2 regions of the Phyllobacterium sp. RCAM01083 genome follow, and region 1 is predicted to be linked to the other one. Evidence: predicted binding sites of a transcription regulator. Region 1 holds the regulator's gene; the other holds the start of a gene.
What was found. Region 1 encodes PhoB, which activates phosphate uptake and scavenging genes when phosphate is short. Its sites were predicted from a motif close to TGTCATNNANCTGTCAT; they were not measured.
Positions count from the first base shown of each region.

Region 1 (7,590 bases):
AAGCCCGAAACAATGGTGCCCGCATCGACGGCAAGCGCCGCCAGACCGAAATCCGCAATGCGCATCGAGGCTTCGATGCGGAATTCCGTCGTCAGCGCATCGCGGCGGCCAAGGGCCTCCAGGCGCAGTTTCTTCTTCAGCTCTTTGATGGGGGAGTGGTGCTGCACGGGCTTGATTTCATGGGGCGCCGGCACGCAAACCGGCTCGGGATGAAACAAAAGTGGCGTCCACACAACCGATGGAGAAGTCGATCCCGGGAACCTACAAAGTAGGTGGGTGCCGTGTGAAGAAGCCCACGGGCCTCCTCAGGGACAGCTCCCTAAGGGATCATTAAGGCCCCGGGGAATATGTCTCTCCTGTCGAGAAGCGCAGAGCGCCGATCCGAATATAGGACGGATGCAGGCATTGCACCAGTGCGCGGCAAACGATTTTCCCTCCCCGCACAATCTTTGTCGCATAATCATTGTGGAGGTGTGGGACACACCCCTCTGGGCTGCCGGACAGAGGGGGTGAAAGACCTCCATCACAAAAAACCACATCAACTTATCCACGTTCTCCCAACCTCGCTTATCCTTCTCGTGTCCTTTCCGGCGGGAATGCTTCCGGAAACCTTCGAAAGTCGGGAAAGGATCGGCGCTTCGGCTTCACAGGGAGGAACCTGTGCGGCCGGGGAGGTTTCACTCAATGGATGCGCATTGGGCAAAAACCTGAAAACGCCGGGGCGGGTGGTCCCCAGGATCGCAAGCATTGCATACCACATACCCCAAGACCCGCGTTCCAGGGACCGCCCGTCTTTCCCACCTTTCAACAGCCAGACGCAATTGCGGGCGTGGCAACGGGAAAACCATATCGCCGCATTCCCGGACGGCTCTTGCCCTCCTCCGGCACGCCCCTTAATCTTTGTCGATCACGAAAGGGAATGCGATGCGGTTTGAAGGAACAGCGGCCTATGTGGCCGACAAGGATCTGATGGTGGCGGTCAATGCGGCGATTGCGCTTGAACGGCCGCTGCTGGTCAAGGGCGAACCCGGCACCGGCAAGACCGAGCTTGCCCGGCAGATCGCGGCGGCGCTCGATCTGGAACTGGTCGAATGGAACGTCAAATCCACCACCAAGGCGCAGCAGGGCCTCTACGAATATGATGCCGTCAGCCGCCTGCGCGATTCGCAGCTCGGCGATGCGAAATTCAACGACATCGCCAATTACATCAAACCCGGCAAGCTGTGGCATGCCTTCACGACCGACAGGAAAGTCGTGCTGCTGATCGACGAGATCGACAAGGCGGATATCGAGTTCCCGAACGATCTCCTGCAGGAGCTCGACCGCAACGAGTTTCACGTCTACGAAACCGGCGAAACGATCCGCGCCGTACACCGGCCGATCGTCATCATCACCTCCAACAACGAGAAGGAACTGCCGGACGCCTTTCTGCGCCGCTGCTTCTTCCACTATATCCGCTTCCCGGATGTCGATACGCTGACCCGGATCGTCGAGGTGCACTATCCCGGCATCAAGCAGAACCTCGTGCGCGCCGCCCTCACCCAGTTCTACGAGATCCGCGATGTGCCCGGCCTGAAGAAGAAGCCGTCCACATCGGAAGCGCTGGACTGGATCCGGCTGCTGGTTGCCGACGACATCGCCCCGGAAGATTTGCGCGCCGACCCGAAGAACGCCTTGCCGAAACTGCACGGCGCCCTGCTGAAGAACGAGCAGGACGTACACCTGTTCGAGCGGCTGGCCTTCATGGCAAGGAGGCAGGGATGACGCTCGCCATCCGCCCCATCGAGAGAACCGGCATCGTTCATCGTATGCAGTAAAAGGGTCCCACAATGTTCCTCCCCTTCTTCCTCGAGCTCAAGGCCGCCAAGATTCCCGTATCGCTGCGGGAATATCTGACGCTGCTTGAGGGGCTGGATGCGGGGCTGGTGACCTATGATGTCGAAGGGTTCTACTATCTCGCCCGTTCCGCCCTGGTGAAGGACGAGCGCCATCTCGACCGCTTCGATCAGGTCTTCGGCCACGTGTTCAAGGGGCTGGAACTGCTCGGCGGCGAGAGCGGCGTCGACATTGCCAATCTGCCCGAGGAATGGTTGCGCCGGCTCGCCGAAAAGCACCTCACGGAAGAAGAGAAAAAGCTGATCGAGGCGCTGGGCGGTTTCGACAAGCTGATGGAAACCCTGCGCCAGCGGCTTGAGGAGCAGAAGGGCCGGCATCAGGGCGGCTCCAAGTGGATCGGCACGGCCGGAACCTCGCCCTTCGGCGCCTATGGCTACAATCCCGAAGGCGTGCGCATCGGCCAGGACGAGGGCCGCCATCGCCGCGCGGTCAAGGTGTGGGACAAGCGTGAATTCAGGAATTTTGACGACAGCGTCGAGCTGGGCACCCGCAACATCAAGGTTGCTCTGAAACGGCTGCGCCGCTGGGTGCGCGAAGGCGCCGATGACGAGCTCGACCTGTCGGGCACCATCAGGTCAACCGCCGAACACGGCTATCTCGACGTGCAGACGCGGCCCGAACGGCGCAATCATGTCAAGCTGCTGATGTTCTTCGATGTGGGCGGCTCCATGGACGAGCATATCCGGATCGCCGAGGAACTGTTCTCCGCCGTCCGCTCGGAGTTCAAGCACATGGAGTATTTCTACTTCCACAACTGCCTCTACGAGGGTGTGTGGAAGGACAACCGCCGCCGCCATGCGGAACGCATACCGACGCTCGATCTCATCCATAAATACGGACCGGACTACAAGGTCATCTTCGTCGGGGATGCCGCCATGGCGCCCTACGAGGTTTCCCATGCGGGCGGATCGGTCGAGCACTGGAACCAGGAGGCGGGCGCGGTCTGGCTCGGCCGGGTGCTCGACCACTGGAAGAACGCCGCGTGGCTCAATCCGTCAAAGGAACAATATTGGGACTACACCACCTCGACGGCGATGATCCGCAAGATTTTCGCGCATCGCATGTATCCCATGACCCTGGCGGGCATCGAGGGGGCGACGCGCGAACTCTCGCGCCGGCACTGATTAGCCGAACGAGTACCCCGCACCACGCACGGTGCGGATAGGATCGATCGAGCGGCCGATATTGATGGCCTTGCGCAGCCGGCCGACGTGCACGTCGACGGTACGGTCGTCCACATAGATGTCGGCGCCCCAGACATTGTCCAGGAGCTGGCCGCGCGAGAACACCCGGCCGGGGGACTGCATCAGGAATTCCAGCAGGCGGAATTCGGTCGGCCCGAGCTTCAACTCGCGTTCCTTGCGGAACACGCGGTGCTGCTCGCGATCGAGCTTCAGATCGCCGAAGCTGAGCACATGCGACAGCAGGCTCGGATTGACCCGGCGCAGCATGGCCTTGATGCGGGCAAGCAGTTCCGGGGTCGAGAACGGCTTGACCATGTAGTCATCGGCGCCGGTGGCAAGGCCGCGCACCCGCTCGCTCTCTTCGCCGCGCGCCGTCAGCATGATGATCGGCAGGATTTCGGTCTCGCGCCGCGCCCGCAGACGGCGGCAGAGTTCGATGCCGGAAAGGCCCGGCAGCATCCAGTCGAGAATGAGCAGATCCGGCACTTTTTCACGCAGCGCAATTTCCGCCTCGTCACCGCGTGCGATTGTCTCGACGACATAGCCTTCGGCTTCAAGATTGTACCGGAGAAGGACGCTGAGCGCTTCCTCGTCTTCGACAACAGTGATTTTGGGAGCGATCGCCATTGCTGGAATCCTAATTAAGGCTGTCTGGCTTCATCGACGATGATGCTGTGGGTCTGGTCTTCCTTGGGCCGTTCGGCCGGAAGCTGGGCACCCGTCACGATGTAGTAGACCGTTTCAGCAATGTTCGTCGCATGGTCTCCGATGCGCTCGATATTCTTGGCGCAGAAGAGAAGGTGCGTGCAGGCGGAGATGTTGCGCGGGTCTTCCATCATGTAGGTCAGGAGTTCGCGGAACAGCGATGTGTACAGCGCATCGATTTCATCATCGCGCTCGCGCACGATGTTGACCTGCTGCACGGAGCGTGTCGCATAGGCGTCGAGCACGTCCTTGAGCTGCGTCAGGGCGAGTTCCGCGATGGTCTGCAGGCCGCGATAGACCGACAGCGTCTGACGCGTATCGGTGACGGCGACAACGCGCTTGGCGATGTTCTTGCCGAGGTCGCCGACCCGTTCGAGGTCGGAGGAAATGCGGATGGCGCCGATGATCTCACGCAGATCGATCGCCATGGGCTGGCGCTTGCCGATGATGGTGATGGCCTTTTCGTCGATCTCGCGCTGTCCGGCATCGAGGATGAGATCGTCCGAAATGACGCGCTGGGCCAGCGCGTTGTCGGAGTTCACCATGGCGGTGACGGCCTGTTCGACCATGCGTTCGGCATGGCCGCCCATTTCGGCGATCTTGTGCGTCAGGAACTTCAGTTCGTCGTCATAGGAACGGACGGTATGCTGCGACTCGGTCATATTCTTATCCCTGTTTCCCGTGATTAGCCGAAGCGTCCGGTGATGTAGTCCTGCGTGCGCTTTTCCGTCGGATTGGTGAACATCATTTCCGTATCGCCCACCTCGACGAGGTTTCCGAGATGGAACATGGCGGTGCGCTGCGAAACGCGGGCCGCCTGCTGCATCGAATGGGTGACGATGACGATGGTGTAGTTCTGGCGCAGTTCGTCGATCAGTTCCTCGACCTTTGCCGTGGCAATCGGATCGAGCGCCGAGCAGGGTTCGTCCATCAGGATGACTTCCGGGCTGACGGCAATGGCGCGGGCGATGCACAGGCGCTGCTGCTGGCCACCGGAAAGGCCGGTACCGGCTTCGTGCAGGCGGTCCTTCACTTCGTCGAACAGGCTGGCGCGGCGCAGGCTCTTCTCGACGATTTCCTCCAGCTCGTGCCGGTTCTTGGCAAGACCATGAATGCGCGGGCCATAAGCCACATTCTCAAAAATGGACTTCGGGAACGGATTGGGCTTCTGGAAAACCATGCCGACGCGGGCGCGCAGCTCGACCACGTCGATCTTCGGATTGTAGATATCCTCGTCATCGAGCGTGATCTTGCCGCCGATCTTGCAGCCTTCGATCGTGTCGTTCATGCGGTTGAGCGAGCGCAGGAAAGTCGACTTGCCGCAACCGGACGGGCCGATCAGCGCCGTCACCATCTTCTCAGGCACATCGAGGCTGACACCGAACAGGGCCTGCTTTTCACCGTAGTGAACGGTGACATCCTTGCCCTGCATTTTGATCGTATTGACCTGTGCACTCATTTTGTCGTTTACCGCTTTTTCGAGAGATCGTTCTGTCATGAGATTCATAATTCGCTCCCGTTTACCAGCGCCGCTCGAAGCGGCGACGCAGAATGATGGCTCCAATGTTCATGACTGCAAGAAACAGAAGCAGCACGATGATAGCGCCGGATGTGCGCTCGACAAAGGCCCGCTCCGCTTCATTCGCCCACATGTAGATCTGCACCGGCAGAGCCGTGGACGGATCAAGCGGCGTGACCGGATAGTTGGCGACGAAGGCCACCATGCCGATCAGCAGCAGCGGTGCGGTCTCTCCCAGCGCGTGGGCAAGGCCGATGATCGTGCCGGTCAGGATGCCGGGGGCGGCCAGCGGCAGCACGTGGTGAAACACCATCTGCGTCTTCGAGGCGCCGATGCCCAGCGCTGCGGACCGGATTGATGGCGGTACGGCGCGCAGGGCGGCGCGGGTGGCGATGATGATCGTCGGCAGCGTCATCAGCGTCAGTACCAGGCCGCCGACCAGCGATGCGGAGCGCGGCAGGCCGAAGAAATTGATGAACACGGCCAGTCCGAGCAGACCGAAGACGATGGACGGCACCGCGGCCAGATTGTTGATGTTGACCTCGATGATATCGGTCAGGCGGCTCTTCTTGGCATATTCTTCCAGATAAATCGATGCGGCCACGCCGATGGGCAGGGAAAGGCAGAGGACAATCAGCATCATGTAGAGCGAGCCGATGAGCGCGACACCAAGACCCGACGTTTCCGGACGGCTCGATGCGCCGAAGGTGAACAGGCCGCTGTTGAAGCGCTGCGCCATGGCGCCTTCCTTGGCCAGCGTGTTCATCCAGGCAACCTGGCGGTCCGATACCTTGCGGTTTGCCTGGTCGACACTCAGGTCGATCTGGCCCTTGAAGGCCGAGTCGATGTCGCCGCCGGTCAGCACCCAGAGGTTCTGCGTCGTGCCGATCAGTGCCGGATTTCCTGAAACCAGTTCCCGCAGCTGGCTGCGCGAGCCGTCGGAGACGAGCTTGCTCAGTTCGCGGATCGCCGGCTTGTCGTCAAGGCTGACGCCCAGCTTTTCGGCAAGGGCATTGCGCACCAGGATCGGATAGTTCGCGGTCAGTAGAACGGTCGGGTCGGTCGCACGCTTGTTCGTGGGGTCGATCACCTTCTCGTCGAGCTTGACCGAGAGGCTGACCTCCGTCTGCCAGAACGCCGTGTAGCCGTTGGAAATCACCGAATAGAGCAGCGCAACGAGGAAGAACAGGCCGATGGCAATCGCGGTGATGCCGTAAATCTTGAACCGGCGCTCGGCGGCATAGCGGCGCTTCAGACCGATGTCGCGCCGGACGACCTTTGCCGGAGCAACTGCAGCAGGATTGAGTGTTGTGTCGGTCATTCGTACTGCTCCCGGTACTTACGCACGATGTAAAGCGCGAAAATGTTCATCGCCAGCGTGATGAAGAAAAGGGTGAGGCCAAGGGCGAATGCCACCAGCGTCTGCGGTGAATTGAATTCGAGATCGCCTGTCAGCTGGTTGACGATCTTGACAGTGATGGTCGTCATGGCGTCGAACGGATTGATGTTCAGATTCGCCGCAACACCGGCCGCCAGAACCACGATCATGGTTTCGCCGATGGCACGCGATGCGGTGAGCAGCAGCGCACCGACGATGCCGGGCAACGCGGCAGGCAGCACAACGCGGCGGATCGTCTCCGAACGCGTCGATCCAAGCCCGAGCGAGCCGTCACGCAGCGACCCCGGAACGGCGGTAATGATGTCGTCCGACAGGGAGGAAACGAAAGGGATCAGCATCACGCCCATCACGATACCGGCGGTCAGCACGCTCTGCGCCATGATGAAGGGATAGCCGCCCGATATGGCCGCACTGATATCGCGCAGGAACGGTCCGACGGTGACAAGGGCAAAGAAGCCGTAGACGATCGTCGGGATGCCCGCCAGCACTTCAAGCAGCGGCTTGACCACCGAGCGCACGTTCCGGCTGGCATATTCGGCCATGTAGATGGCGGCGAACAAGCCGACCGGCACGGCAAACAGCATGGCCACTAGCGCGATATAGAGCGTACCGGCAAGCAGCGGAATGAGACCGAACTGACCCTGCGCCCCATTGCCGCCGGCTGCGGAGAAGCGCGGATCCCACACCGTGCCGAAGAAGAAGCTCGACGGGGTTACGGACTGGAAGAAGGTGATGGTCTGGAACAGCATCGACAGAACGATGCCGACCGTCGTCAGGATGGCGATGGTCGAGGCTGCGAGCAGTCCCCAGAGGATGATCCGCTCGACATTGTTTCGGGCCCGCGTGCGGACGTTGACGCCGGACAGACCGAAGATCGCACCGGCAAC
Region 1 is NZ_JBVFZN010000005.1:3,310,805-3,318,394, reverse strand. It holds gene ACZ25R_RS23165 (5-formyltetrahydrofolate cyclo-ligase) at 1-194, opposite strand, end outside; RNA gene ssrS (6S RNA) at 222-378, opposite strand; gene ACZ25R_RS23155 (AAA family ATPase) at 925-1,764, shown strand; gene ACZ25R_RS23150 (vWA domain-containing protein) at 1,830-3,020, shown strand; gene phoB (phosphate regulon transcriptional regulator PhoB) at 3,021-3,707, opposite strand; gene phoU (phosphate signaling complex protein PhoU) at 3,722-4,447, opposite strand; gene pstB (phosphate ABC transporter ATP-binding protein PstB) at 4,471-5,244, opposite strand; gene pstA (phosphate ABC transporter permease PstA) at 5,306-6,625, opposite strand; gene pstC (phosphate ABC transporter permease subunit PstC) at 6,622-7,590, opposite strand, start outside.

Region 2 (7,590 bases), on a different contig from region 1:
GGAAGCGGACGGTCCACTATGCGTTTCGATTTCACGGAGAGCGGCCACTCCGCGGCCTGTCCCACTTGGCAATGCCAATTTCCAACAGCAATTTCCCCAGCCCATTTTTGGCGTTTGGCACGCGACGTCAGCCGCGCGATATGAACCGCCCGGCGAGGAGCGGAGCGTACGCGGCGAGCCGGTGGGATATGAACTCTGTGAAAAGCCGCACGCGCTTCGTCTTGCGTGTCTCCCCTTGCGTGAGAAGCCAGATCGTCGCAGGTGATTTCAGATCGATGCCCGGAACTCTCGCCAGCAGGCGATCGGCATCTCCGACGAAACAGGGCAGTTTGGTCATGCCGATCCCTTGCCTTGCCGCAGCGATCTGCGCGTCGGCGTCCGGCGTCCTGAACGGAACCCCTGTGGCGCGAAACTCCCCTTTGTCGATCCAGTCCGGAACAGCCTGACCGCCGATGACGATGGGCCGGATAGGAGCCGGCGCACCCGCACGCCACGCGGCCAGTCTATCGCGGGACATATAAACACCCGCGAGCAGATCCGGACCTTTCAGGCCATGAAGATTGAGCGGCAGGGTCTTGCGATCGGAGACCATCCGGATCGCCACATCCGCCTCCCGGTTGGTCAGATTCACGACCGCGCCGGTCGATACAATCTCCATCTCGATGTCCGGATGCAGACGCGTAAAATCTGCGATATCCGGCATGAGCAGGTGTGTCGCAAGGAACGGGGGCAGCGTCACCCGCAGAAGCCCGCGTACGCTCTGATCGCGCCCGAAGACGCGCGTCTCCAATTGGTGCGACGAGGCTTCCATCTGGTTCGCGAACTCGAGTACCTCCTCGCCAGCGGTCGTCAGGCGATAGCCCGAAGGCAGCTTTTCGAACATCTGCGCCCCGAGGTGCTCCTCGAGCTGAGCAATGCGTCGCAGCACGGTCGAGTGATTGACTCCCAGGCTCTTGGCGGCAGCCCGCACCGAGCCGCCACGCGCGGCGGCAAGAAAGTAGCGAACGTCATCCCAGTCAATCATGGTGTAATTCGGCACCGCGCGGTGCGCCTTGCAAGCCCCGTGTCGCCTATACGATACAGCAGTACGGGCAGCGAGTACAGCTATGTCAACGAGCGTAGCTCAATTCCGAACGGCGAGCACCGATCGTCGCGGCCGATGTCAGGCTGGATCGTTTTTACACCACCGATGTGCGCGCTTGCGCACTGATACGCGCCCAACTTTGCACCTACTTCAACGATGCACAGGGTTTCCGTGCAACTTCAACAAAGGATGCACAACATGAATAGATTGAATGGAAAGACCGCCGTGATCACGGGCGGCGCTACTGGTATCGGCCTCGCCGCTGCAAGGCGCTTCATCGAGGAGGGTGCCTTTGTCTTCATCTATGGCCGTCGGCAGCAAGCACTCGATGCGGCTGTGGCCGAGCTTGGACCCAACGCCCGCGCGGTGAAGGGCTCGGTCTCGGATGAGGCCGATCTGGATCGGCTCTACGCGGCGGTGAAAGCCGAGCGCGGAAGCCTCGACATCGTCTTCGCCAATGCCGGGGCCGGAAGTCCGCTTGCTCTCGGCCAGATCACCGCCAAGCACATCGATGACACTTTCGACACCAACGTGAAGGGCACGATCTTCACGGTCCAGAAGGCGCTACCACTGATGGGCCCGGGCGGTTCGATCATCCTGACGGGATCGAGCGCCGGGACCACCGGCGCCCCGGCATTCACTGCCTACAGCGCCAGCAAGGCAGCCGTGCGCAATCTCGCACGGACGTGGGCGGAGGATCTGAAGGGTACCGGTATCCGGGTCAACGTGCTGTCGCCCGGCGCGACGGCGACCGAACTCGCGAAGGAAGCGCTCGGAGAGGAGGGCCAAAAGGCCTACGGCGCGATGACCCCGCTCCAGCGCATGGCCGCTCCGGCGGAGATCGCGGCTGCGGCCGCCTTCCTCGCGTCGGACGACAGCAGCTTCATGACCGCCAGCGAAGTTGCCGTCGACGGCGGCCTTGCTCAACTCTGACCCCGGCGCGGTTCCGTGTCTAACTCACTCACAACGTAGGACAAAAGATTATGAAAGCACTTGAAGGTAAAATCGCAGTCATCACGGGTGGAAGTAGCGGGATCGGCTTGGCCACAGCCAAGCGTTTCGTGGAAGAAGGTGCGAAGGTCGTGATCATTGGGCGACGTGAGAAAGCCTTACAAGAGGCCGCGGCGCTTATCGGGAAAAACGTGACAACAGTCGTGGGTGACGTCTCGCGCTTGGAAGATCTGGATCGGCTCTATGCCACCGTGAAGGAGAAACATGGTCACATCGACATTCTCTTCGCAAACGCGGGCGCAGGTACAGTCGCGCCGCTCACGGCAGCGACTGAGGCCCATTTTGACCAGACCTTCGACGTGAACGTGAAGGGCCTGTTCTTTACCGTGCAGAAGGCCCTTCCCATCTTCAAAGACGGCGGATCGATCATTCTGAACTCTTCGGTCTCGAATGTGATGGGGCTGCCAGCGTTCAGCGCGTACGCAGCAAGCAAGGCGGCTGTTCGCAGCTTCTCGCGGTCTTGGACCCAAGAGCTGAAGGGCCGCAATATCCGTGTCAATACGATGAGCCCCGGCGCAATCGAGACTCCCGCCTTGGCAACAACGACCGGCCTCACCGTTGAGCAGGCCGAGGAGGCGGTCGCCCAGTTTGCTGCGCGGATCCCAATGGGTCGCAGGGGAAAGCCAGAGGAAATCGCGGCTGCGCTCACGTTCCTTGCCTCCGATGAAAGCTCCTACATCACCGGCATAGATCTCGCCGTCGATGGTGGTTGGGCGCAGGTCTGACCCAGCCTTAACAACAGGATCGGAGAAGCATTATGAGCTACTCAATCATCGGCTTCGGCAATATCGGCCGAGCTCTGGCCAAGGCCTTTTCCCGCAAGGGCATTGAAGTATCTGTTGCAACCACGCGGGACCCGGAAAGCTTTGCAGCAGATGCGGCCGCGATCGGGCCCAAGGTCATTGCTAAAACACTGGCGGAAGCCGTCAAGGCGGACATCATCTTCTTGGCATTCCGTTTCGAGTCGCATCCAGATGTCGCGAAGGCGCTCCCCACCTGGCAGGGGAAGACCATCGTCGATGTGACCAATGCCTACGGCGTGCCTCCTGAGCAACTGGGAGGGCAGCCGTCTTCCCAGGCCGTCGCGCAGGCTTTCTCTGACGCAAGGCTGGTCAAGGGCTTCAACCATTTGCTCGCTGCCACCCTTGGCCAAGATCCGGCGGTGCGGGGCGGCAGGAGAGCCGTGTTCCTGGCGAGTGACGATGACGACGCTGCGGCGGAGATTGCTACGCTCGCGGAAAATCTGGGCTTCGCGCCGATCAAGCTTGGCGGGCTGTCGGAAGGCGGGCTGCTGGTCCAGGCGCGCGGAAAGAGCTGGGGTCATCTGATCTTCACGGATCTGGTCAAGTTCGACGGATAAAACGAGGCCTCCACCGACAGGACTACGATGTACGGATCAGATCGAGCGCGATCCGATCACAGCGAAATGGAGATATTCCCATGAGTATTGAAAGAAACATCCAGACCGTGAAGGACTTCTTCGCCGCGATAGGCCGCGGCGACAGACAGGCTCTGTTGGCGCTGGTTGCCGAGGACATCAAGTGGATCATTCCGGGCGAGGACTGGCCGCTGGCCGGCACCTACCGGGGGCACGCGGGACTGGCAGATTTGCTGGATACGGCATCCAGGTCGATGGAAACCTCCACGGAACCCCGGGAATTTGTCGCACAAGGAGACCGGGTTCTCGTCATCGGCTTCGCCAGCGGGAAGGTCAAAGCCACGAACAAGCCGTTCGAGGACGACTGGATCTTCGCCATCACGGTCCGGGACGGCAGACTGACCAGCATCCAGGAATACATCGACACGCAAGCGTTGGCACGCGCCGCGCAGATGGACGCGTCCGGGCCCGTATAGCGCAGGCCTACTGCAACCATCGGCCTTCGCCGAAGGTGAACGAGCGGATCGCCGTCTCGCGTGCCGCGCGCTCGTCGAATACCCAACCGTAGAGGAGATTCCGATGTACGACCAATCCAAACTATCCGAATTGATCCGGTTCGCACGCATTGATGCGGGTGCCACCGTCATCGACGTTTATCCAGGCGCCGGCGACTGGACGCGCCTGTTCTCCGACGTCGTTGGATCCGAAGGTCGAGTCATTAGCTTCGTGCCGGCCGAAGTCGCGCACTTCAAGAACGATCCGGTCGGCCTCATGCGAACTATCGCGCAAGAGCCAGGCCGGGAAAACGTCGAAGCCGTCTCAGCGGACCTCGTGGCAATGCCGGAGATCACGCAGCCAGCGGATGTCCTGTGGCTGCATCTGTTCTACCACGATCTCCACACCGCACTGATGCAGGCCAGAGGCGCGACGGCGGCTAACTTCAATCGAGCTGTCTACGAGCGGCTGAAGCCCGGTGGGTTCTACGTCATTGTCGATCACGCCGCCGCCGCCGGAGCCGGCACAGGTGATGCCCAGTCATTGCATCGCATCGACCCTGCCTCCGTGCGCGAGGAGGTGGAGGCCGCCGGCTTCGTGCTGGATGCGGAAAGTACTCTGCTCGCGAACAGGAACGATCCACACGCGATCAAGGTCTTCGATCCCTTGATCAAGGGCGAGACCGATCGCTTCGCATATCGGTTCGTGAAGCCCTGACAGAGGTCGGCGCCAACCTCAAGTCGAACCTCCCAAGGATGCCAGTATACTGCTCAACTGTGCCAGTCTGCAGCAACTTCAGCTTTCGGAACTCGCTGGAGAGCTGCAAAGGTCAAGCTTGGGGCGCGCGAAGCAACCGTTGTTGTTTGGCTCCGTTCACTCTCGTTTTGCCAGAGAGACAGGATGGTGGCATTACAACCATGAGAAGTGAATGGCCCTGCCAAATGGGCCTTGACATGGATTGTAGACAGTTAAGCTACAATCGAAAGTGTTCGAAAATCGCGTGTTATCGGCATTTCCAAAGGAAGATTTGCGAGTCTTTCGCAATGCGATCAACGGATCGTTTTCCGATCACCAGCGATTTTATGCAGCTGGCTTCCGATCATTGGGCTTCAGACATGACAACGCCCACCGCAAGTTCTGCAATAAAGCTGCTGTGATTGTTGCATCCGTGAATTTACGGGTTGTAAAAACTGGCGCGATTTCATCCGGCTGTCATCCGGGATTTATAAAGGAGGGGGGAAGCTAACCAAGTTGGGGGTATGAAATGCGTAAACTTTTTCTTGCGGCGTCGTCGGTGGCACTCTTGTCCGGAGCGGCCCAAGCGACAACGATCTATCCACTGGACCGGGCCACGGTCCTTGCAGGCTCGCCATTCGATTTCAAGGTTGAATTCAGCAAGGTCGTGAAGCCGGAAGATGTGAAGGTCACGATCAACGGCGAGAGCTACGACGCCGTTTTCGGCAAGGCCGCCCAATTCGTCGCCGAGGAGAAGGGCGCTGAAGACAAGGTGCTCGGATCCGCGCTCATCCTGCGCGACATCAAGCTTGCGAAGCCCGGCCGGTACAAGGTTGAGGTATCGGCTGGCGACGAGAAGAAATCGGTCGGCTGGGATGTATACACAACATCAGACACGCCCAAGGTCAAGAACATCATTTTCCTCTTGGGTGACGGTCTTTCCGTTGCGCACCGCACCGGCGCTCGCCTCATGTCCAAGGGCATGACTGAGGGGAAGGCCAATGGCCGTCTTGCCATGGATGACATTCCGCCCGTCGCCTTCATCGGCACCTCCTCGACCTCGGCGATCGCTACCGACAGCGCCAACACGATGTCGGCCTATATGACCGGCCACAAGTCCGCGGTAAATGCGCTCGGCGTCTATGCTGACCGCACGCCGGCCAGCCAGGACGACCCCAAGGTTGAGACGATCGGTGAGGCCCTGCGCCGCACCGGCAAGAAGTCGCTCGGCATCGTGACGACATCCGAAGTCCAGGACGCGACACCTGCCGCGCTCGTTTCCCATACGCGCAAGCGCGCCGACAAGGCCGACGTCGTCGGCATGATGTACAACGTCAAGCCGGACGTGCTGCTCGGTGGTGGCTCGGCCTACTTCCTGGCCAAGGACGTGCCCGGTTCGAAGCGCAAGGACGACAAGGACTATATCGCGCTCTTCAAGGAGGCCGGTTACGCCCTCGCCACCGACAAGAATGAACTGGCCGCCGCGGCTGGCTCGAACCAGGGCAAGCTGCTCGGCCTCTTCCACACCGGCAACCTCGACGTCACGCTCGATCGCGAATTCCTCAAAAAGGGAACCGTCGACAAGTTTCCCAACCAGCCGGGCCTGGTCGATATGACCAAGGTGGCGCTCGATAGGCTGTCGAAGAATCCGGATGGCTTCTTCCTGATGGTGGAGGCTGCGTCCATCGACAAGATGAGCCATCCGCTCGATTGGGATCGCGCTTTGGTCGACACGATCGAATTCGACAAGGCCATCGCGGCTGCACGCGAATTCCAGGCGAAGAATCCGGATACGCTGATCGTCGTCACCGGTGACCATACGCACGGCGTCTCGATCATCGGCACTGTCGATGACGATAAGCCGGGCACGGAAATGCGCGACAAGGTTGGCACCTATGCCGCCGCAGGCTTCCCGAACTACGAAGACAAGGACGGCGATGGCTATCCGGACCGCGTCGATGTTTCCCGTCGTCTGTTCATCGCAGCCAACAACGGTCCTGACCATTACGAGACCTTCCGTCCGAAGCTCGATGGTCCTTTCGTTCCGGCGATCCAGAACGAGAAGAAGGAATACGTCGCCAACGAAGCTTACAAGGACGTGCCGGGCGCCGTCTTCGTCCAGGGCAACATCCCGCGCGATGAGGATAGCGGCGTTCACGCGGTGGACGATGTCGTGCTGCAGGCCGTTGGCCCGGGTGCGGAAGGCTTCCGTGGTTACATGGAACAGAGCGACGTCTATCGTGTCCTCGCCGACGCTTTCGCACTCGGCGCGTCAAAGATGTAAATCTGTCCGGCTGACGAACAGGACAGGCGGCCGAAAGCCGCCTGTCTTCCCGTTTAAGGAGATTGCGATGACGGAGAAGAAGACCTTTGCTATTGGTCGTCGGGCACTGCTCACGGCGGCTGCGGTCTTGCCTTTCATGGGCATTGCCGCACGCGCAAGCGCTGCCGAAAAACTGGGCTTCGGCGAGCTCTACAAAAGCTTTGGTCCGCTCGGTCTCGAATTTTCCGACAAGGTGAAGCAGTTGAGCGGTCAGGAGATTGCCATCAGCGGCTTCATGGCGCCGCCACTGAAGGCGGAGGCCGCATTTTTCGTCCTGACGGAGATCCCGATGTCGCTCTGCCCGTTCTGTTCCTCAGACGCCGACTGGCCAGACAATATCATGGTCGTCTATCTCTCGGCCAAGCAGACCTTCGTGCAGTTCAATGCGCCGATCGTCGCGCGTGGGGTGCTGGAATTCGGGTCCTGGACCGATCCGGAAACCGGCTTCATCAGCCAGTTGCGCCTCAGGAACGCGGCCTTCAGGACCATCTGACACCATGCTCGCGCTCGACGTTTCCGATCTTCAAATGCATTTTCCGGGGCTGGCTGCGCCGGTCCTCGCCA
Region 2 is NZ_JBVFZN010000004.1:481,735-489,324, forward strand. It holds gene ACZ25R_RS06375 (LysR family transcriptional regulator) at 128-1,024, opposite strand; gene ACZ25R_RS06380 (SDR family NAD(P)-dependent oxidoreductase) at 1,283-2,017, shown strand; gene ACZ25R_RS06385 (SDR family NAD(P)-dependent oxidoreductase) at 2,068-2,820, shown strand; gene ACZ25R_RS06390 (NADPH-dependent F420 reductase) at 2,853-3,455, shown strand; gene ACZ25R_RS06395 (nuclear transport factor 2 family protein) at 3,536-3,949, shown strand; gene ACZ25R_RS06400 (class I SAM-dependent methyltransferase) at 4,053-4,685, shown strand; gene ACZ25R_RS06405 (alkaline phosphatase) at 5,233-6,987, shown strand; gene ACZ25R_RS06410 (hypothetical protein) at 7,055-7,519, shown strand; gene ACZ25R_RS06415 (ABC transporter ATP-binding protein) at 7,524-7,590, shown strand, end outside.
Region 2: ACZ25R_RS06405 (alkaline phosphatase) is a predicted target of PhoB. The motif match lies at 5,168-5,184, and genes of this name have one in related genera.